One region of the Peteryoungia algae genome, then DNA from elsewhere that is predicted to be linked to it. Evidence: predicted binding sites of a transcription regulator. Region 1 holds the regulator's gene; each other region holds the start of a gene.
What was found. Region 1 encodes PhoB, which activates phosphate uptake and scavenging genes when phosphate is short. Its sites were predicted from a motif close to TGTCATNNANCTGTCAT; they were not measured.

Region 1 (5,268 bases):
CGGCCGGTCCGCCGGACGGCTTCTTCCAGCCGGCCTCCGCTTTGCCGGTCCAGGTCTATAACTGGACCCAGCGTGGCGACCCGGCCTTCGTGGAGCGTGCCTCCGGTGCGATTATCGTGCTCCTCGTGTTCCTGATCCTGATGAACCTGATCGCAATCATTCTTCGTCGCCGCTTCGAGCGTCGCTGGTAAGGAGTTATATGATGATGAACAATCTCGCGACCAAGATGACCACGACGAAAGCGCCACCCATGACTGAAAGCAAAATCACCGCCCGCAACGTGCAGGTGTTTTACGGTGACAAGCACGCCCTCAAGGACGTCAACATCGACATCCGCCCCCGCTCCGTTACGGCCTTCATCGGACCGTCGGGCTGCGGCAAGTCGACCTTCCTGCGCTGCATCAACCGCATGAACGACACGATTGCGAGCTGCCGCGTCGAGGGAAACATCCAGATCGATGCGGAAAACATCTACGACCCCAAGGTTGACCCCGTGCAACTGCGCGCCAAGGTCGGCATGGTTTTCCAGAAACCCAACCCCTTCCCGAAGTCGATCTACGAAAATGTCGCCTATGGTCCGCGCATTCACGGCCTGGCCCGCAACAAGGCCGAGCTGGACGAGATCGTCTCGATCGCGTTGCAGAAGGCCGGCCTCTGGAATGAGGTGAAGGATCGTCTCGACTCTGCCGGGACCGGCCTCTCCGGTGGTCAGCAGCAGCGTCTCTGCATCGCGCGTGCCGTTGCCGTCAGCCCCGAAGTCATCCTGATGGATGAGCCCTGCTCGGCGCTCGACCCGATCGCGACTGCAAAGGTCGAGGAGCTGATCCATGAACTGCGCGAGAACTTCACGATCGTGATCGTAACCCACTCGATGCAGCAGGCCGCCCGCGTTTCCCAGCGCACGGCTATGTTCCACCTCGGCGAGCTGGTCGAGGAGAACGACACTGACAAGATGTTCACCAACCCGGATGACCAGCGCACCCAGGATTACATCATGGGCCGCTTCGGCTGAGCCCTGACGTCATTCACGGTTGAACTCAATTTCAAGGACGTTTCAAATGGGCTCCTCTCACATCTACTCGGCCTTCGACGAGGAACTGAAGTTCCTGATGCGCCGCATCTCCGAAATGGGCGGTCTTGCGGAACAGATGGTCGCCGAAAGCGTGCGCTCGCTGGTCAATTCCGACGCCGCACTTGCGCAGAAGGTCATTTCTGACGACGTCGTCATGGATGCCATGGAACGCGAGATCGGTGACAAGGCGATCGTGACCATCGCCAAGCGCCAGCCGGTCGCATCAGACCTGCGCGAAATCATCGGCGCTCTTCGCATCGCTGCGGACCTCGAGCGTGTCGGCGATCTCGGCAAGAGCAACTCCAAGCGTGTGGTGGCCATTCAGGCGACCGGCGTTCCGCGCAAGCTCGCCCGTGGCCTCGAACATCTCTCGGACCTGGCGCTTGCCCAGCTCAAGGAAGTGCTCGACGTCTATACGACGCGCTCGGCCGAGAAGGCCAAGTCGATCCGTGATCGCGACGAGGAAATCGACGCAATCTACACCTCGCTGTTCCGCGAACTCCTGACCTACATGATGGAAGATCCGCGCAACATCACGAGCTGCACGCATCTTCTGTTCTGCGCCAAGAACATCGAGCGTATCGGCGATCACGCGACGAATATCGCGGAGACGATCTATTACATGACGACCGGCGCACAGCCGGAAGGCGAGCGCCCGAAGGAAGACCTCACCTCTTCCGTCGGTGCGATCACCGAGTGATGTTGGCCAGCGAGGTTGGTTTTTGATGCAGCCGAAGATAGCCGTGGTGGAAGACGAGGAGGCCCTGTCGGTCCTCCTCCGTTACAACCTTGAAGCCGAGGGATACGAAGTCGAGACGATCCTGCGGGGGGACGAGGCAGAGATCCGCCTGCAGGAGCGGGTTCCCGATCTCTTGATCCTCGACTGGATGCTCCCGGGCGTCTCGGGCATCGAGCTCTGCCGGCGCCTGCGTGTGCGCCCCGAAACCGAGCGCCTGCCAATCATCATGCTGACCGCCCGTGGCGAGGAAAGCGAGCGGGTTCGTGGCCTGGCGACGGGAGCAGATGACTATGTCGTGAAGCCCTTCTCCACGCCGGAACTGATGGCTCGCGTCAAGGCCATGCTGCGGCGTGCCAAGCCCGAGGTTCTCTCCAGCGTCCTGCGTTGCGGGGACATAGAGCTCGACCGTGAGACACATCGTGTTCATCGCAAGAGCCGCGAGGTTCGTCTCGGTCCGACGGAATTCCGGCTCTTGGAATTCCTCATGGCCTCCCCGGGGCGCGTCTATTCCCGGTCTCAGCTGCTGGACGGTGTCTGGGGACATGACATTTATGTCGACGAGCGCACCGTCGATGTGCATGTCGGCCGCCTGCGCAAGGCGCTGAATTTCTCCAACATGCAGGATGTCATTCGCACGGTTCGCGGTGCGGGCTACTCCATGGAAGCCTGAACCGGCTTGCCAGACGATCGAAGGGGCCGCGCGGATCATCCGCTGCGGCCCCTTTTCCTTGTTGGTGCGGGCGCCAAAAGAAAACGGGCCCCGAAGGACCCGTTGGATGTCTCTGTCTCTGGCCGAGGGATCAGCGAGCCTTGCGGCGTTCACTGACCGGCTGATAGGCGAGCTTTGCATGGTAAGTGCAGTAGGGCGCGCTGTCGGCGATTTCGCAGCCGCAGAAGTGGAAGTCGTCCTTCATCGGATCGCCGATCGGCCACTTGCAGGTCCGCTCGGTCAGTTCCGTCAGTGCCAGGCGGCGCGAAATCGGAACAACCACGTTCAGGGAACGCCGAACTTCGACCTCTTCGTAGGCCTCGACCTCGATCTCTTCCTTCAGCATCGTGGCGCCTGCAGCGCGGGTGACGGTGCGGGTGGTCGTGCTGGCTGCCGGGCGGTTCTGGAAACTTGCCGGACGCTGCGTCTGTGCAGGGCGCTTGGCCGGACGTGCTGCAGACGAGTTGCCGCCTGCCTTGGCGCGACCCGGAAGGTTAAGCCGGTGCACTTTGCCGATTACGGCGTTTCGGCTTACGCCGCCCAGTTGCGCTGCAATCTGGCTTGCGCTCAGGCCTTCGGCCCAGAGGCGCTTGAGTCTTTCAACCCTCTCATCAGTCCAGTTCATGCCATTCATCTCCGCCGCTCGCGTCTGTCATGGCAGAATCCGTCACCGTTGCTTCGAATGAATCCGAAACAAAACCGCCTCGATATTGTCGGTGAGCACTTCCGCCGCATGCAATCTGTTAATAAAATTTAACCTAGAGGTCGGCTGACTCCGTGACAAGAGTCGCGGGAATCATCTGGAATCGATTTCGCGGTTTTCCCCAACTTGCTTCCCGAGTGAGTCAAGTATGCAACAGATGGAATCTTCGCCGGCACTCGTCCTGCGCGTGTTGGCCGAAATCGCTCCAACTGCCGCGATTCCTGCAGAAAACGTTGACATTGCAAGGGTGAGTGGGGATAGTGCCCGCGCCGCCGCAAGGCGGCATTTTTAATTTTTTCGGAGCCTCGTGGAGGCCGCACCGTCCGGTGTGACGGATTGTCGAAAAGGATCGTGAACGCCATGGCCGAAGCTACGCCGCTCTACCAGACCTATAATCGGGCGCCGCTGCGTTTCGAACGAGGCGAGGGCGTCTGGTTGGTGACGGAAAGCGGCGAGCGCTATCTCGACTTCGCAGCCGGTGTCGCCGTCACGTCTGTCGGTCATGGTCATCCGCATGTCGTCGGTGCCCTCAAGGACCAGGCCGACAAGGTCTGGCACCTGTCGAACCTCTACGAAGTGCCGGGTCAGGAGGCGCTGGCCAGGCGCCTGGCGGAGGTCACCTTCGCCGAGCGCGTCTTCTTCACCAATTCCGGCGCAGAAGCGCTGGAATGCGCGATCAAGACTGCCCGCCGTTACCACTTCGCCAAGGGGCATCAGGAGAAATTCCACATCATCACCATGGAAGGCGCCTTCCACGGCCGAACCATTGCGACGATCGCCGCAGGTGGCCAGGAGAAATATCTGGAAGGTTTCGGTCCCAAAGCGCCTGGCTTCGACCAGGTGCCGTTTGGCGATCTTGAGGCACTCAAGGCCGCGATCACGGATTCAACGGCTGGCATTCTGGTCGAGCCGGTCCAGGGCGAGGGCGGCATCCGTCCGATCCCTGTCGAAATGCTGCGGGCGCTGCGCGACCTCTGTGACGAGCACGGCTTGCTGCTGATCCTTGATGAAGTCCAGTGCGGCGTCGGCAGGACCGGCAAGCTTTTCGCGCATGAATGGGCCGGCATCACCCCGGACCTTATGGCGGTTGCCAAGGGCATCGGCGGCGGGTTCCCGCTCGGTGCCTGCCTTGCGACCGAGGAAGCCGCTTCTGGCATGAAACCCGGCACCCACGGCTCGACCTATGGCGGCAACCCGCTCGCCATGGCCGTCGGCAATGCCGTGCTCGATGTCGTGCTCGCGGACGGTTTTCTCGACAACGTGCGCGACACGGCGCTGGTCTTCCGCCAGGGCCTCGCTTCGCTGAAGGACCGTTTCCCGGATGTGATCGAGGATGTGCGCGGCGAAGGCCTGATGCTGGGGATCAAGGCCAAGGTTCCGAATACCGACCTTCTGATGGCAATGCGTGACGAGCATCTGCTCGGTGTTCCCGCCGGCGACAACGTGATCCGCCTGCTGCCGCCGCTGACGGTTACGGCAGAGGAAGCGCGCGACGGCCTCGCCCGCATCGAACACGCAGCCGAACAGATCCGCGCCAAAGCTGCAGTCGCAGCCTCTGCCTAAGACAGGACGCTCTCTCATGGCCTCTTCCAAGCATTTTCTCGATCTCTCCGCCATGACGTCAGGGGATCTGCGCAGCATTCTAGAAGACGCAAAGACCCGCAAGCAGGCGACGAAAGCCGGCACCGCCGACAAGCCGCTCGCCGGCAAGATGCTCGCGATGATCTTCGAGAAACCCTCGACGCGCACGCGTGTTTCCTTCGATGTCGGCATGCGCCAGCTGGGCGGCGAGACGTTGTTCCTGTCCGGCACCGAAATGCAGCTCGGCCGTGCGGAGACGATCGGCGACACCGCCAAGGTGCTGTCGCGCTATGTGGATGCCATCATGATCCGCACGACCGACCATGCCCGCCTTCTGGAAATGGCGGAACACGCGACGGTGCCTGTCATCAACGCCCTGACGGATATGACGCATCCCTGCCAGATCATGGCCGACATCATGACGATCGAGGAGCATCGGGGCTCCGTCGCCGGCAAGACGCTGG
Region 2 (5,268 bases), 730 kb from region 1:
ATCCCAGATCTCCGCCATGACCGCGACACAGGTGGCAAGCCTCTCGACGGCCCAGATTTCTGGCCTTTCGCCCGCCCAGATCGGTGCCTTCAGTTCAGCGGCGGTCACCGGGCTGACGTCTTCGCAGATCTCGTCATTGAGCTTCAACCAGCTGGCGGCCATGTCGACCACCCAGATCTCGGCGCTCAAGGCAACACAGGTAGCAGTCTTCACGCCCGACCAGATCGCAGGATTTACTGCGACGCAGATACGCGGCCTGACCGGCACCCAGATTGCCGCCATGCCGGTCGAAGCGATCGCCAGCTTGTCGGGCGAGCAGATTGCTGCGCTCAGTGTCCGAGCCATGGCCGGCCTCACGGCTGACCAGATCGGCGCGATGTCGATGGATCAGCTGGATGGTCTGAGCACCTCACAGGTCGGAGCCCTGAGTGCCGCTCAGATCAAAGCCATGCCGGCAGAGTTGATCGACGCCATGAGCCCGGCGAAGATCGCTGCCATCAGCACCAAGGCGATCACTGGTCTGACAGCAGAACGCATGGCAGCACTTGGTCCGGACCAGATCGCAGCACTCACGACCAGCCAGATCAAGGCTCTGAAGGCCGAGCAAATCGCCGGATTGACCGCCTTCCAGACGGAAGCGATGTCGAATGGCCAGATTACGGCCCTCACCGCCGCCCAGATTTCCGCGCTTTCTGTGAGCGCAGTCAAGGCTTGGTCACCGTCCCAGATCGCAGCGCTTTCGCCAGCCTCGATCACGGGACTGACGACAGAGCAGATAACCGCGCTCGAAGACAGCCAGATCGACGGCCTCACCGCCGCACAGTTCGCGAGAATGAACGGCCCGCAGATCGGAGCACTGTCCAAAGCCCAGCTGGCAGCATTGCTTCCGGCAGAAATTGCGGCGATTTCGACGAGCGCCATCTCGTCCATCTCCGCCGACAAGATCGACAGCCTGAGCCTCGAACAGATCGCGAGACTGACGACGGGCCAGATCGCCGCCATGAAAAATGAACAGGTCGTCGCCTTCACGCCGACCCAGCTTGCATCGTTGAGTGCAAGCCAGTTGCAAGCCGTCACGACCGCCCAGATCGCGTCGCTCTCTCCGAGCAACATAGCATCGCTGTCGCGTGAGCAGATCGCAGGCCTTTCTGCGCGCACGATTTCCGCCCTGAGCACCGATCAGATCGCCGCCATGTCGGCGGATCAGATCGACGCCATGACGGCGACCCAGATCTCCGGTCTGACTGCCGCCCAGCTTGGCGCCATGCGCAAGTCCGACATCCTCGCGTTTCTGCCGGCAGAGATCGCGGCGATCAATACGAGCGCATTCGCCAGTCTCGACGCTGAAACCATTGCTGCGCTGAACCTCGACCAGGTTGCCGCCTTGACGCCCGCTCAGCTCGGAGCGATGAGCGCGGAACAGGTCGCCGCCCTGACACCGACCCAGGTGGATGCCTTGAGCGCAAAGCAGGTGGCCGGATTTGGCGCAACGCAAGCGGCGGCACTGACGACGGCTTCCCTCGGGGCGATGTCGCCGGAGCAGATCGCCGCATTGAGCGCGTCCGCGATATCAGCGCTTTCGACGAACCAGATCGCCGCGTTGTCAACCAACCAGATCGAAGCGTTGACGACGGCGCAGATGGGCGCATTGACCGGTGCGCAGGTCGCCGCACTGACACCGACCCAGCTTTCCAGCCTGCCAACCGCGAAACTGGCTGCCCTCAGCGCCACCGGGATCGGGGGCATGACTACCCAGCAGATTGCCGCACTGGGAGCCGACCAGATCAGCGCATTGACGGCCAGCCAGATCGCCTCGCTGACACCGGCACAGATCGGCGCCCTCACACCACAACAGGTCACCCTCCTGTCGACAACACAGGTTGGCGCCCTGGGTGCCAACCAGGTCGCCGCGCTGTCAAACGACAGCCTGGCCACCCTCACGAGTGAAAAGATCGCCGCATTGAACGCCAAGGCTATTCCGGGGCTGACCACCGCTCAGATTGCCTCCATGTCGACAACCCAGATCGACAGTCTCAGCCAGACCCAGATTGCCGCACTGACGGCCACGCAGATCGGTGCACTCTCGTCCGCACAGCTGGCGACGCTCTCCAACGCCGAGCTTGCTGCAATCGCACCATCCGCGATCTCGGGCTTGTCGGCCGCCAACATTTCCGGCCTGAGCCAGGAGCAGATCGGGGTGCTGACGGCAGCACAGGTCGGCGCCTTGACCTTCGATCAGTTGAATGCACTGCGGCCGGACCAGCTCGGCGTGATGACCGCAACGCAGATTGGCGCCCTCACGGCAACCCAGATCGCCTCGCTTTCGTCAGGAACCATTTCGGCCCTGTCGGCCACGCAGATCGCAGCCATTTCCACGAAGGCCATTGCCGGCCTGAGCAGTGCGCAAATCGCCACACTGACGGCAAGCCAGATCGACGCGATGACCTCTGTCCAGCTCGGTGCGCTGAGCGCCACCCAGCTGGCCGCCTTTAGCCCGGCCGCCCTCGAAACCTTGTCCTCTGCCGACATTGCGGCATTGTCCCCGAGCGCCATCGGCGGTCTGGCACCGGCGGTCTTCGCAACACTGCAACCCGAACAGATCGCAGCCCTGACCACGGGGCAAGTCGCCGGTCTTACCTATCATCAGCTTCGGGCGATGACCCAGGATCAGGTCGGGGCGCTGACGACGGCACAGATCGGCTCGATGAACGCCATCCAGTTGGCGACGCTTGGAACCGACAAGCTGAACTGGATGTCGACCAGCCAGATTGCGTCCATGGATCCCAAGGCAATCGGTGGCTTGACCGTGTCACAGGTCGGAGCTTTCTCGGCGGACCAGGCGGAAGCCCTGACGGCCGCACAGGTGGCCGGCCTGAATTCGGCGCAGTTGACGGCGCTGGGCGCCACCAACTTCAGAACCTTCTCGACCGATGACATCGCGGCAATCAGCCAGCAGGCGCTTCCCGGCCTGACGGTGAGCCAGATCTCGAACATGACTCCGGCCCAGTTGCGGGCGATCAGCGCGACCCAGTCCAACAATCTGAGCCCTGAACAGATCTCGGCGGTTCTCGCCGCCTATCAGGCCGTTTAATGTCTGCGGGATGAGGTCGGCAAAAGGCCGGCCTCATCTCAGTTTCGAATGGTGAACTGGACCCGGTCTGCCGGGAAACGGGTGACCGCGAATTGGATGGGACGCCCCTCCGGATCGGTGTTCACCGCGTGCGTGACGAGCACGATTGCACCCGGCGTCAATTCCAGATGTGCGACGTCGTCCGGCTCGGCATGCACCGCTGAAATCTCCGTCACGTCGCGCAAGTAGTCATCCACGCCACATGCCGACAGGGCACGGGTGATCGAACCTGTCTCGGCAAAAGTCTTGTCGATGCCGGCGAACCGCTCGGCCGGAAACCACATCGTGGAGCGCGAGACGGCCCGTCCATCCGCTGTTCGGACCCCGTCCAGTCTCAAGACCTCATCTCCCTGCGACAACTGCAAACGCTCGATCAGGTCCGGCGTGGCCACCTCACGCGAGGACGAGAGAAGAATACCCTTGAGATCGCGCGCCTGCTCCCCGATGCCTTGCGTGAAGCGCGTACGCCGGCTGATCGGGAAATCGAACTTGTCGCGCTGGATGATCATGGTGCCCCGGCCCTGTGCCGCACGCACGATCCCCTCCTGCTGCAGGGCGGCTAGCGCCGCCCGCACCGTGTGCCGGTTGACCCCGAATTCCTGTGCCAAGGCGGTTTCGGCCGGCACCATGCCTGTCCTGTCATAAAGACCTGCCAGGATGTTGGCGCGGATCCGATCGGAAATCTGGCGCCACAGGGCAACGCCCTTCTGTCTCTGCATCACTGGAATTGGGCTCCCTGTCACAAGCTTGTCACGACCAGCGACTACTTCTAAAGTAACTTGTATAGTTGTCTACATTACTAGACATTTCGAGGACTGACAATGCACAGAGCCAACGAAATCGAACCCGGTGCACCGGCCAGGCGAAAGCGGATCGTCGATCTGCTGGCCAGGGCCACGCTTGCCGAACTGCAGGATGCCATCGCGACGATCGAACCCGCGCCGGGCTTCACTACGCTGCGCGGTCCGGAAACCGGACTCGTGATGGTCAAGGGTCGCATCGGCGGCGGCGGCGCGCCCTTCAATCTTGGCGAAGCGACCGTGAGCCGGGCAAGCGTGCGGCTCGCCGACGGGCGCATCGGCCACGGCTATCGCCTCGGCACGAACCGGAAGGCAGCGAGCCTCTCGGCCGTGCTCGACGCCCTGGCGCAAGACGAAGCGGCCCTGGCCATGCTGGAGCCCGCACTCTTCGCGCCACTTGAGGCACGCCTCGCAGCGGAGGCCGAACGACTGGAAACCGAGACGGCTGCCACGAAGGTCGATTTCTTCACCATGGTTCGCGGAGAAGACTGATGCTTGAACACACCGAAACCCTGGAGGGCGGCTTCCCCGATGCCGCAACACATGCACAGGAAATCTTTCGCGCCGTCATGGATGCCATGGCCCGGCCCGGGACCCTCGGCCTCGTGCAGGTGCCGGTCGCGCCACCCGCACCGCTTGGCATTGCCGCCGGCGCTCTGCTGCTGACACTCTGCGACCATGACACCCCCATCTGGGTATCATCGACCATTGCGAAATCGGCCCTGCCCGCCTGGATCAGTTTCCATACGGGGGCGAGCCTGACCAGCGACAAATCCGAAACCGGGTTTGCCTTTGTCGAAGCCGGGGCTCCGATTCCTTCGCTCACGCAGTTTTCCCCTGGCACCCAGGAATATCCGGATCGGTCGACAACGCTGGTGATCGAGGTTGCAGCACTCGACGATGGCCAACCGCTGCATCTGACGGGCCCTGGTATCCGCGATACAGCCATGATCGCACCGGAAGGCCTGCCGGAAACCTTCCTGCGGCAATGGAGTGACAATGGCGCAATCTTCCCGCGCGGGGTCGATGTCATCCTCAGCTGCGGCCACCGCTTTATAGCCCTTCCGCGCACCACCAAGATCCGTGAGATGGAGGCCTGAGCCATGTATGTTGCCGTCAAGGGTGGCGAAAAGGCCATCGCCAACGCCCACAAACTGCTCGCAGACCGCCGGCGTGGAGATCGGGCGCTGCCATCCGTCACCATCGACCAGATCGTTGCCCAGCTGGGCCTTGCTGTTGATCGCGTGATGGCCGAAGCGTCGCTCTACGACTGTGCGCTCGCGGCACTGGCCCTCAAGCAGTCGCGCGGCGACATGATCGAGGCAATCTTCCTTCTGC
Region 3 (5,268 bases), 610 kb from region 1:
TTCGACCGTGCCACCATCGCGCAGGATGGTGATCTGGTCGGCAACCTTACGGATTTCGTTGAGCTTGTGGGAGATGATGATCGAGGTCATCCCCTGCTTGCGGAACTCCATCAGAAGCGTCAGCAGTGCGTCGGAATCCGTTTCGTTCAACGAGGCCGTCGGTTCGTCGAGGATCAGCAGCTTGACCTTCTTTGACAGGGCCTTGGCGATTTCAACGAGCTGCTGCTTGCCAACGCCGATATCCGTGATGCGCGTCGAGGGCGCGTCTTTCAGTCCCACCTTCGCCAGCAGCTCTTTCGTCCGCGCAAAGGTCTGGGGCCAATGGATCACACCCTTCTGGGCGATCTCGTTGCCGAGGAAGATGTTTTCGGCAATCGACAGGAGCGGCACGAGAGCCAGTTCCTGGTGAATGATGATGATGCCGAGTTCCTCGCTGTCGGAAATCCGGCCGAAACGACGGACCTTGCCGTCATAAAAGATGTCGCCGTCATAGGTTCCAGCGGGATAAACGCCGCTCAGTACCTTCATCAGCGTCGATTTGCCGGCGCCGTTTTCGCCGACCAGTGCGTGAATCTCGCCCTCGCGCACCTTGAAGCTGACATTGTCCAACGCCTTGACGCCGGGGAATGTCTTCGTGATGCCACGCATCTCGAGAATGATGTTGTCCATGTGCAGAATTCCGGCGCCCATTCAGCGATCCCTGAAAGATCTAGCCGACGTCGCGAGCTCCCTCAATGCGTATAGAAAATGGGTCCGCGACTCGTCGCGGACCCGGACATGATCCGAGGGATCAGTTGTCGATCTGATCGGCCGTGTAGTAGCCGGCATTGACCAGAACGTCCTTGGCATTGGCCTTGTCAAGCGCGACGGGCTTCAGCAGGTAGGACGGAACGACCTTGACGCCATTGTTGTAGGTCTTGTCGTCGTTGATCTCGGGGGTCTTGCCTTCCATGATGGCTTCGACCATCGAAACGGCGACCTTCGCGAGTTCGCGCGTGTCCTTGAACACGGTCGAATACTGCTCGTCTGCGAGCATCGACTTGATCGACGGAAGCTCGGCGTCCTGACCGGTGACCACAGGCATGGTCATGTCGCCCGAACCGTAGCCTACGCCCTTGAGAGCCGAAAGGATGCCGATCGAGAGACCGTCATACGGAGACAGAGCGCCGTTCAGCTTGTCTTCGGTGTAGGTCGAGGACAGCAGGTTTTCCATGCGCGCCTGGGCAACGGTGCCGTCCCAACGCAGGGTACCGACCTGGTCCATACCCATCTGGCCCGACTTGACGACGATGTCGCCGCTGTCGATCAGGGGCTGGAGAACCGACATTGCGCCGTCGTAGAAGAAGAAGGCGTTGTTATCATCCGGCGAACCGCCGAAGAGTTCTACGTTCCATGGCTTGGTGTCCGGGAACTTGGCCTTGAGGCCGTCCACGAGGCTGGTTGCCTGGAGAACGCCGACCTGGAAGTTGTCGAAGGTGGCGTAGTAGTCGACATTGCCGGAATCGCGGATCAGGCGGTCATAAGCGATGACCTTTACGCCGGCGTCTGCAGCCTTCTGCAGGATGTCGGACAGGGTCGTGCCGTCGATGGCGCCGATCACGAGAACCTTGGCACCCTTGGTGACCATGTTTTCGATCTGGGCAAGCTGGTTCGGGATGTCGTCGTCAGCAAACTGCAGGTCCGGGGTGTAGCCGGCTTCCGAGAACAGCTTTTCCATGGTCTCGCCGTCCGAGATCCAACGGGTAGACGTCTTCGTCGGCATGGAAATGCCGACCATGCCCTTGTCCTGTGCGAAGGACATTGGCGTAAAGGATGCGATGCCGATTGCGAAAGACGCAATCATGGCTCCAAGTTTCTTCATGGTAACCTCCCTGGTCATACCGTGCGGGGCCAAGCTCCTCCTGGCACTCGCTGAAACAAGAACGGACGGCTGACCCAGCAGCCCCCCAGCTCCGTGGCGAGTCTTATCGCGGCCGATATACCGATCAAATGATTATTTTGACTTTCTCCATACCATGGTTGATATGTGATTTATGGCCGAGATTCACGTTCATCGCTTGCAACCGAAGCACCTCAATCTCATTCGCTCCATTGCCGAACTGGGTCAGTTGAGTCTGGCCGCTCAGGAGCTTGCGCTGACCCAACCGGCGGCCTCCCGCATGCTGGGAGAGATCGAGCGCTACGTCGGGTCGCCCATTTTCGTTCGCACACCCAAGGGGATGGAGCCGACCGCCGTCGGCAGCGCGCTGGCTCGCCGCGCGCAGAACGTACTGGAAGAAATGCGCGAAGCGGCGCGCGAAGTCGAAGCAATCCAGCGGGGGCTGACGGGCAAGGTCAGGATAGGAGCGGTCACGGGAGGCGCTGTCGGGCATGTCGTCCCTGCAATCCGCGCCCTGAAGGCGGAGACATCGACGGTCGACATCCACGTCAATGTGGCGCCCAGTGGCGAAATGATCCGCGATCTGCTGTCAGGCCAGTACGACTTCGTGCTGGGACGGATTCCTGCGGGCATCGACGCACGCCAGTTTCACGTGGAAGGGGCAACGATGGAGGAGATGGAGATCGTCGTCCATCGCACGCATCCCCTGGTGAACGTCGACAGCCTGAATATATCCGACATGACGCATTTCCCCTGGGTGATGCAGGCTCCAGGGACGCCCTTGCGCCAGGCAGTGGAGAATGTCTTCATCGAAGAAGGCGTGCCGATCCCGCGCAACATCGTCAATACGACCTCGCTGCTTGTCATGATTGCGATGCTGGCCTCGTCGAACGCGATCGCACCCATGTCACGCGAGGTCTCGGATCTTCTTTGCCGGCAGACCCCCGTCGGTGATCTGACCACGCTGCGACTGGACACGCCCATCGAGGTTACGCCCTATCACCTGATCACCCTCAGCGGTAAGCGCCTGTCGCCGATCGCTGCGCGGCTTCGCGAACTCCTGCTCCGTCACTTCCTCAGCAGGGGGCGCTGAAACGATCCCGACGCCGGACGTCGCAACACCCGACATGCTTGCAATTTCAGGCATGTCAGGCACACTGTTACCTATCCGTCATAAATCGGAGCCCGTGGAGCATTGACGACAGAGCAGCCGGAGGGGCAGCGCCACGACGACGAGGGGGCAGACACGACGGCCGCTTCTGTCGTTGATCTCGGTGTCTATAGACAGGCGCTCGACCCCTTACCCGTCACCTTCCACCGCCGTGAACTCGACGCCATTCTTTGGATCTACGGCCTCATGGTCGGAGAGGGCGAATGGCGCGACTACGCGATCGATCACCTGAAGGACAAGGCCGTATTTTCCGTCTTCAAGCGGTCGGGCGAGTTTCCGCTCTACCGAATTGAGAAAAATCCGAAGCTCGCCGCCAAGCAGGGCGCATTCTCCGTCATCGCCACAGACGGACGAATTCTCAAGCGCGGCCATGATCTGCGCCAGGTGCTGAAGGTCTTCGACAAGGCGCTCAAGGCACTGGACTGACGCTCAACGCATCGTGCCCGGATAGGCAGACAGATCCGGCATGGTCGCACTGCCCTCGCCCAATGCCTTTTGCATGAAGACGGTGTCGAGCCAGAGACCGTGCTTGAAGCCCGTTGCACTCAAAGCGCCAGCGAGTTCGAAGCCACAACTGCGATGGACGGCCATTGACGCCTCGCTCGCGCCACCGATCACGGCAACCATCTGCCGGAAACCCAGGGCCTCGCATTGATCGAGCAGTGTCACGAGCAAGGTCTTCCCGACGCCGCGCCCACGGGCCTGGGGGTGGATGTAGATGGCATCCTCCACAAGCCATCGATAGGCAGGTCTGGTCCGAAACGCCGATGCATAGGCGTATCCCAGCAATTGCCCGTAAGGATCGATTGCAGCCAGGTAGGGATACCCCTTCTCCGTGAGATCCCGATGCCGTGATGACATCTCGTCGAGGGTAGGCGGTGTGAACTCATAGCTCGCCGTCCCGTGGGTGACGGCGTCGGCGTAGATTTCCGTCACGGCGGGAAGGTCCCCAGATCTCAACTCACGAATTTCAAGGCTCATGCAATATGCTCCGGTGATTGCGACTGTTTTTTCACGCCGGAAATGTCGAGGCAAGCGCGACCGTGTCGTGGTGATAAAAGGCCACTCAACCGGTCGGCATTCGCTTTTCGACGAAGCCCGCCGGTGCTCGGCTTGACTCGCGCCGAAAACCTTGTAATGCCTCGCCGCGAAGAGGAATTCGGTCCATGCACGCTTTCGGGCAACCCTTTGCGGTCTTCCAACTCCTGCAGCTTTCCGCTGCAGGCTGCGCATGCCTTTCTCTTGCATCCACGACCAAGGCCAAAACGACGACGAAAACCGTCTGACGTCTTCGGCCACCGCTCTCTCCCCGGCACGGCCGGGGACAAGGAAGGTTGCGCACAAGTCGCGAACTTCCCCCTCACCATCCGCGGAGAGACAGAAAGAGAGCATTGACATGGGTTTCAAGATTGCAGTCGTAGGCGCCACCGGCAATGTCGGTCGCGAAATGCTGAACATCCTTTCCGAACGTGGCTTTCCGGCATCGGAAGTCGTGGCGCTCGCGTCCGCCCGTTCCCAGGGGACCGAAGTCTCTTTCGGTGACAAGGTCCTGAAGGTTTCGAACCTCGACAACTACGATTTTTCCAACACCGACATCTGCCTGATGTCGGCCGGCGGCACGATCTCGCAGAAGTGGTCGCCGAAGATCGGCGCTCAGGGTTGCGTCGTCATCGACAACTCCTCGGCCTGGCGTTACGATTCCGACGTTCCGCTGATCGTCCCGGAAGTGAACCCGGACGCCATCGTAGACTTCAGGAAGCGCAACATCATCGCCAACCCGAATTGCTCGACCGCACAGTTGGTCGTGGCGCTGAAGCCCCTGCATGACTTCGCCAAGATCAAGCGTATCGTCGTCTCGACCTACCAATCCGTCTCCGGCGCCGGCAAGGAAGGCATGGACGAACTCTTCACCCAGACCCGCGCCGTCTTCGTCGCCGATCCCGTCGAAGCGAAGAAGTTCACCAAGCGCATCGCCTTCAACGTCATTCCACACATCGATAGCTTCATGGAAGACGGCTACACGAAGGAAGAGTGGAAGGTCCTGGCCGAAACCAAGAAGATGCTCGACACGAAGATCAAGGTGACCTGCACCGCCGTACGCGTCCCGGTCTTCATCGGCCATTCGGAATCGGTCAACATCGAATTCGAAAACGAAATCACTGCAGACCAGGCCCGCGACATCCTGCGCGAAGCGCCGGGTTGCCTCGTCATCGACAAG
Region 4 (5,268 bases), 650 kb from region 1:
GCCTATTTCCACCCACGCCAGCGATCTGCCGGATCTCGCCGGCAAGGCTGTTGTGGTCGTGACTGAGAATGCCTATCCGCCACTGCAGTTCGTCGATCCGAAGACGGGCCAGCAGATCGGTTGGGAATATGACGCGATGAACGAGATCGCCAAGCGTTTGAATTTCAAGGTCGAATACCAAAACACCTCCTGGGACGCGATGATCCAGGCCGTCTCTGACGACCAGTACCAGATCGGCATGACCGGGATCACCATCAAGGACGACCGCAAGGAGAAGGTAGACTTCTCAGATCCCTATATGCGCTCGGAGCAATTCATGCTGGTGCGCGGCGACGAGAGCCGTTTCACCGATGGCAAGAGCTTCGGCGAGTTCCAGGAAGGGCTGGTCGGCGCCCAGCCGGGTACGACGCCGTTTTATACGGCCGTCTACGAGATCCTCGACGGCAACGAACAGAACCCACGCATCAAGTTGTTCGAAACCTTCGGCGCCACGGTGCAAGCCCTCAAGACCGGCGACGTTGACGTCGTGCTGACGGACGGCACCGCCGGGAAGGGCTATGTCGACGCCTCGGATGGCGGCCTGAAGCTGATCGGCGGCCCGCTGGGCTCGGAAGACTTCGGCTTCATCTTCCCGAAGGGCTCCGACCTGGTGGCGCCGGTCAATGCCGCGATCGGGGCGATGAAGGCCGACGGCACGCTGGACGCACTCAACAAGAAGTGGTTCCTCGACTACAAAATGGGCGAATGACCCAGATCCGTCCCTGCGACCTGAAGGCGGGAGACTGATGGCATTTCAGACCCTTCCCCAGGGTGATGAGAAGGGCGACCGGCCCTGGTGGCTGGTCGCCTTCCTGATTCTGGCGCTTTCCCTGGCTGCTGTCATTTTTGTCAGCGACATCTATTCACAGGTGTTCAACACGGTGTCCAAGGGCCTCTGGGTGACAATCTTTGTCACACTGGTCGGTTTCGCCCTGGCAACGGCGCTGGGCCTGCTGATTGCGCTTCTCGGCATGTCCGATAGCGTTATCCTGCGCCAGATCGCCCGCTTCTATGTGGAAGTGGTCCGCGGCATCCCGATCCTGGTTCTCCTGTTCTACATCGCCTTCGTGGGCGCCCCGGCCTTCGTCGCGCTATATAATATTCTCACAACCCCGCTCATATCGGCTGGCCTCACCGACCCCATGGTCGTGCGCGATGTATCGCTGATGTGGCGCGCCATCATAGCACTGACGATCGGCTATTCCGCTTTCATTGCGGAAATCTTCCGTGCCGGCATACAGTCGATCGACAAGGGGCAGATCGAGGCGGCCAAGGCGCTGGGCCTCAGCAGGAGCCAACGCTTCCGGCTCGTGGTCTTCCCGCAGGCGATCCGCGTAATCTTTCCGCCACTCTCGAACGATTTCGTCGCCATGGTGAAGGACTCCTCGCTGGTCTCCGTGCTCGGCGTCGCCGACATCACCCAGATGGGCAAGGTCTATGCCTCGGGGTCTTTCCGCTTTTTCGAGACCTACTCGATCGTGGCCTATGTCTATCTGGTTCTGACCATAGGATTGTCGATTCTCTTGCGAGGCTTCGAGAAACGGATGCGCACGCGCACCCGTAGCTGACACGAGTTCAATACTGTTCCGGCACATACATCTCCAGCGGCACAGGCTGGCGGATATAGTCATCGTTTCGCACACGCGCCGGCAGCTGGACCGCCTCTTTCGGCACATGTTCATAGGGCACCTGTGACAGGAGATGGGCGATCATGTTGAGCCGCGCCTTCTTCTTGTCGACCGCCTGGACCACCCACCAGGGTGCCTCGGGAATATGCGTGCGTTCCAGCATTTCTTCCTTGGCACGGGTGTAGTCTTCCCAGTGGACCCGGCTCTCCAGATCCATCGGCGAGAGCTTCCACTGCTTCAGAGGATCGTTGATGCGCATGCGGAAACGAAACTCCTGTTCCTCGTCCGTGATCGAGAACCAGTATTTGACCAGGACGATGCCGGAACGCACCAGCATGCGCTCGAATTCCGGTACTGAGCGGAAGAATTCCTCCAGCTCGTCGGGTCCGCAAAAACCCATGACCCGCTCGACACCGGCCCGATTGTACCAGGAACGATCGAACAGGACCATTTCGCCCGCTGTGGGCAGGTGCTGGACATAGCGCTGGAAGTACCATTGGCTGCGCTCCCGCTCGGTGGGCGCCGGGAGAGCCACGACCCGGCAGACACGCGGGTTGAGTCTCTGCGTAACGCGCTTGATCGCACCGCCCTTGCCTGCGGAGTCTCGTCCTTCGAACAGCACGACCATTTTCAGCTTCTTGTATTGAACCCAGTCCTGCAGACGGACCAGCTCATGCTGGAGACGAAACAGTTCGCGGAAATAGATCTTCCGGTCGATCATGGGTTCCGACATGCCGTCGGCGACGAGCTGGTCGAGCCGATCCTCGTCCAGCTGCTGCTCCAGCTCCTCGTCGAAACTGTCGAGAAGCTCGGTCTTGATGCGGTGGATCTCTTCGTTCATGGCGCCGGCTCCGAGGGGTGCGATACGGACGAAGATCAATCATGCTTGCGCGAAAGCTTCATGACAGCCGCGTGTCACAAGGCTCTCGAACCAATTGCCGACAATTGGGAAAACTGGTATGACGCCGCCCATGGGATCGAAATTCGGATGCCTCGCGAACCAGTTCATCGTGCTGCAGGACCACAAGCGTCTGCCGGCACGGTTCTTCGCGCGCGTTCAAGGGGCACTCGCGAGCCTTCGCGGCTGAGCGCCTCGCGCCGCCGGAGCGGCGCCGATGCATCCTGAACACTCCAAAATCCTTTCCTCAGTCTGGACGGAACATAGCCATGAGCGCACCTCGCACCCTTTACGACAAGATCTGGGACGACCACGTTGTCGATCGCCAGGAAGATGGTACCTGTCTTCTCTATATCGACCGTCACCTCGTTCACGAAGTGACGTCGCCGCAGGCCTTCGAAGGCTTGCGCATGGCAGGCCGCAAGGTCCGCGCCCCACAGAAGACCTTGGCCGTGGTCGACCACAATGTGCCGACCTCGCCGGACAGGCACCTCGGCATCAAGAACGAGGAAAGCCGCATTCAGGTCGAGGCGCTCGCCACCAATGCAGCCGAGTTTGGTGTTGAATATTACTCGGCCTCCGACAAGCGCCAGGGCATTGTCCACATCGTCGGTCCGGAACAGGGCTTCACTCTGCCGGGCATGACCATCGTCTGCGGTGACAGCCACACCTCGACGCATGGTGCATTCGGGGCATTGGCGCACGGCATCGGCACGTCCGAGGTCGAGCATGTGCTCGCGACCCAGACGCTGATCCAGAAGAAGGCAAAGAACATGCTGGTGCGCGTCGACGGGAAGTTGCCCGAAGGCGTGACCGCAAAGGACATCATCCTCGCGATCATCGGCGAGATCGGCACTGCTGGCGGCACTGGCCACGTTATCGAATTCGCCGGCGAAGCCATTGAGGCCCTGTCGATGGAAGGCCGCATGACCGTCTGCAACATGACGATCGAAGGCGGCGCCCGCGCCGGCCTGATCGCCCCGGACGAGAAGACCTTCGAATACATCAAGGACAAGCCCCGCGCGCCGAAGGGTGAAGCCCTCGAGCAAGCCCTCGCCTATTGGAAGACGCTGAAGTCCGACGAAGGCGCGCATTTCGACCGCGTTGTCGTGCTCGATGCCGCCAAGTTGCCGCCGATCGTCTCCTGGGGTTCCTCGCCGGAGGACGTGATCTCGGTCCAGGGCGTGGTCCCGAACCCGGATGAAATCCAGGATGAGAACAAGCGCACCTCCAAGTGGCGCGCCCTGGACTACATGGGCCTGAAGCCGGGCACCAAGATCACCGATATCGCGGTAGATCGCGTCTTCATTGGCTCCTGCACCAATGGCCGTATCGAAGACCTGCGCGAAGTGGCCAAGGTCGTCGAAGGCAGGACCGTCGCCTCGACCGTATCGGCCATGATCGTACCGGGCTCCGGTCTCGTCAAGGAACAGGCGGAAGCCGAAGGTCTCGACAAGATCTTCAAGGAAGCTGGCTTCGACTGGCGCGAGCCGGGTTGCTCCATGTGCCTCGCCATGAACGACGACCGCCTGAAGCCGGGCGAGCGCTGCGCTTCGACCTCGAACCGCAATTTCGAGGGCCGCCAGGGCTTCAAGGGCCGCACGCATCTCGTCTCGCCGGCCATGGCCGCCGCCGCCGCAATCGCTGGCCATTTCGTCGATATCCGCGACTGGCGGTAAGAGCCGTTCCAAGGCTTGATGTGAGACCCGCCGCCCGCTTCAAAGCGGGCGGTTTCTTTTTGTCTGGCCGTTGCAATGGCGTTCGAAGGCGTTATCGTCGCGGCGTCATAAAACTGTCACATGTCGCCCGCGGGTTTCCCATGAACATCTCCGAATTCGAGTTTCCCGCCCGCAGGCCGCGGCCGTGAGCACTGTTGCCGTCGTCCTGGCGCTCATCGCGGCAATTCTTCATGCAAGCTGGAACGCTTTTCTTCGAACCGGCGCGGATCGCCTGTGGTCGATTACGGTGATGAGCCTCGCGGGAAGCATCATCTGCCTGCCCATCCTCTTCATCCTGCCCATGCCGGGATCGGCCGCTTGGCCCTATATCCTGCTCTCGGCGTGTCTGCAGGTAGGCTATAGCCTGTTCCTGGTGGCAGCTTATCGCCAAGGTGAGCTCGGGCAGGTCTATCCGATCGTCAGGGGCACTGTTCCGCTTCTGGTAACCCTCGGCGGCTTCCTCTTCTTCAGCGAGGTGCTGGGCCCCTGGCAGACGCTGGGCGTCGTTCTGATCGCCACCGGCATCATGAGCCTGTCGCTCGGCAGGACCCGTGCCGCCACCTCCTCCATTCTCTTCGCGCTGACAACGGGCTTGATCATCGCCTGTTATTCGACGGTCGACTCGCGTGGGGTCAAACTCGTCGAACAACCCGTTGCCTACGCGATATGGGTGCTTTTCCTCTTTGGCATCATGATCACGATTGCCTTCACTGTGACACGGAAGGGCTTGGTGATCGACTTGAGGTCTCCGCTCACCTGGAAGGCTGCCGCCGGCGGAGTGGTCGCCATGCTGGCCTATGGGCTGGTGGTAGTGGCCTACGCCTATGCTCCTGCAGGGCTTGTCACCGCGGTGCGCGAGACGAGCGTCGTCTTCGCCGTGCTGATCGGAGCATTCCTCCTGGGCGAGCCGCTGACGGTTCGAAGGCTGCTCGCCTGCCTGATCGTGGCCGGCGGCGCAATCAGCGTCAGCCTCTGATCGCCGGAC

Region 2: a site for PhoB is predicted at 3,868-3,884, ahead of phnF (phosphonate metabolism transcriptional regulator PhnF). Genes of this name have one in related genera too.
Region 3: a site for PhoB is predicted at 3,038-3,054, ahead of QTL56_RS14925 (DUF2794 domain-containing protein). Genes of this name have one in related genera too.
Region 4: a site for PhoB is predicted at 2,558-2,574, ahead of ppk2 (polyphosphate kinase 2). Genes of this name have one in related genera too.

The regions. Positions count from the first base shown of each region.
Region 1 is NZ_CP128477.1:3,751,109-3,756,376, forward strand. Features, by position in the region: gene pstA (phosphate ABC transporter permease PstA) at 1-191, shown strand, start outside; gene pstB (phosphate ABC transporter ATP-binding protein PstB) at 227-1,012, shown strand; gene phoU (phosphate signaling complex protein PhoU) at 1,059-1,772, shown strand; gene phoB (phosphate regulon transcriptional regulator PhoB) at 1,798-2,481, shown strand; gene QTL56_RS17815 (GcrA family cell cycle regulator) at 2,612-3,145, opposite strand; gene QTL56_RS17820 (aspartate aminotransferase family protein) at 3,584-4,786, shown strand; gene argF (ornithine carbamoyltransferase) at 4,803-5,268, shown strand, end outside.
Region 2 is NZ_CP128477.1:3,025,791-3,031,058, forward strand. Features, by position in the region: gene QTL56_RS14345 (hypothetical protein) at 1-3,091, shown strand, start outside; gene phnF (phosphonate metabolism transcriptional regulator PhnF) at 3,130-3,849, opposite strand; gene phnG (phosphonate C-P lyase system protein PhnG) at 3,952-4,422, shown strand; gene phnH (phosphonate C-P lyase system protein PhnH) at 4,422-5,030, shown strand; gene QTL56_RS14365 (carbon-phosphorus lyase complex subunit) at 5,034-5,268, shown strand, end outside.
Region 3 is NZ_CP128477.1:3,137,172-3,142,439, forward strand. Features, by position in the region: gene mmsA (multiple monosaccharide ABC transporter ATP-binding protein) at 1-669, opposite strand, end outside; gene chvE (multiple monosaccharide ABC transporter substrate-binding protein) at 791-1,843, opposite strand; gene QTL56_RS14920 (LysR family transcriptional regulator) at 2,034-2,972, shown strand; gene QTL56_RS14925 (DUF2794 domain-containing protein) at 3,075-3,476, shown strand; gene QTL56_RS14930 (GNAT family N-acetyltransferase) at 3,480-4,031, opposite strand; gene QTL56_RS14935 (aspartate-semialdehyde dehydrogenase) at 4,447-5,268, shown strand, end outside.
Region 4 is NZ_CP128477.1:3,099,606-3,104,873, forward strand. Features, by position in the region: gene QTL56_RS14720 (transporter substrate-binding domain-containing protein) at 1-748, shown strand, start outside; gene QTL56_RS14725 (amino acid ABC transporter permease) at 786-1,607, shown strand; gene ppk2 (polyphosphate kinase 2) at 1,615-2,508, opposite strand; gene QTL56_RS14735 (hypothetical protein) at 2,627-2,755, shown strand; gene leuC (3-isopropylmalate dehydratase large subunit) at 2,835-4,244, shown strand; gene QTL56_RS14745 (EamA family transporter) at 4,429-5,259, shown strand.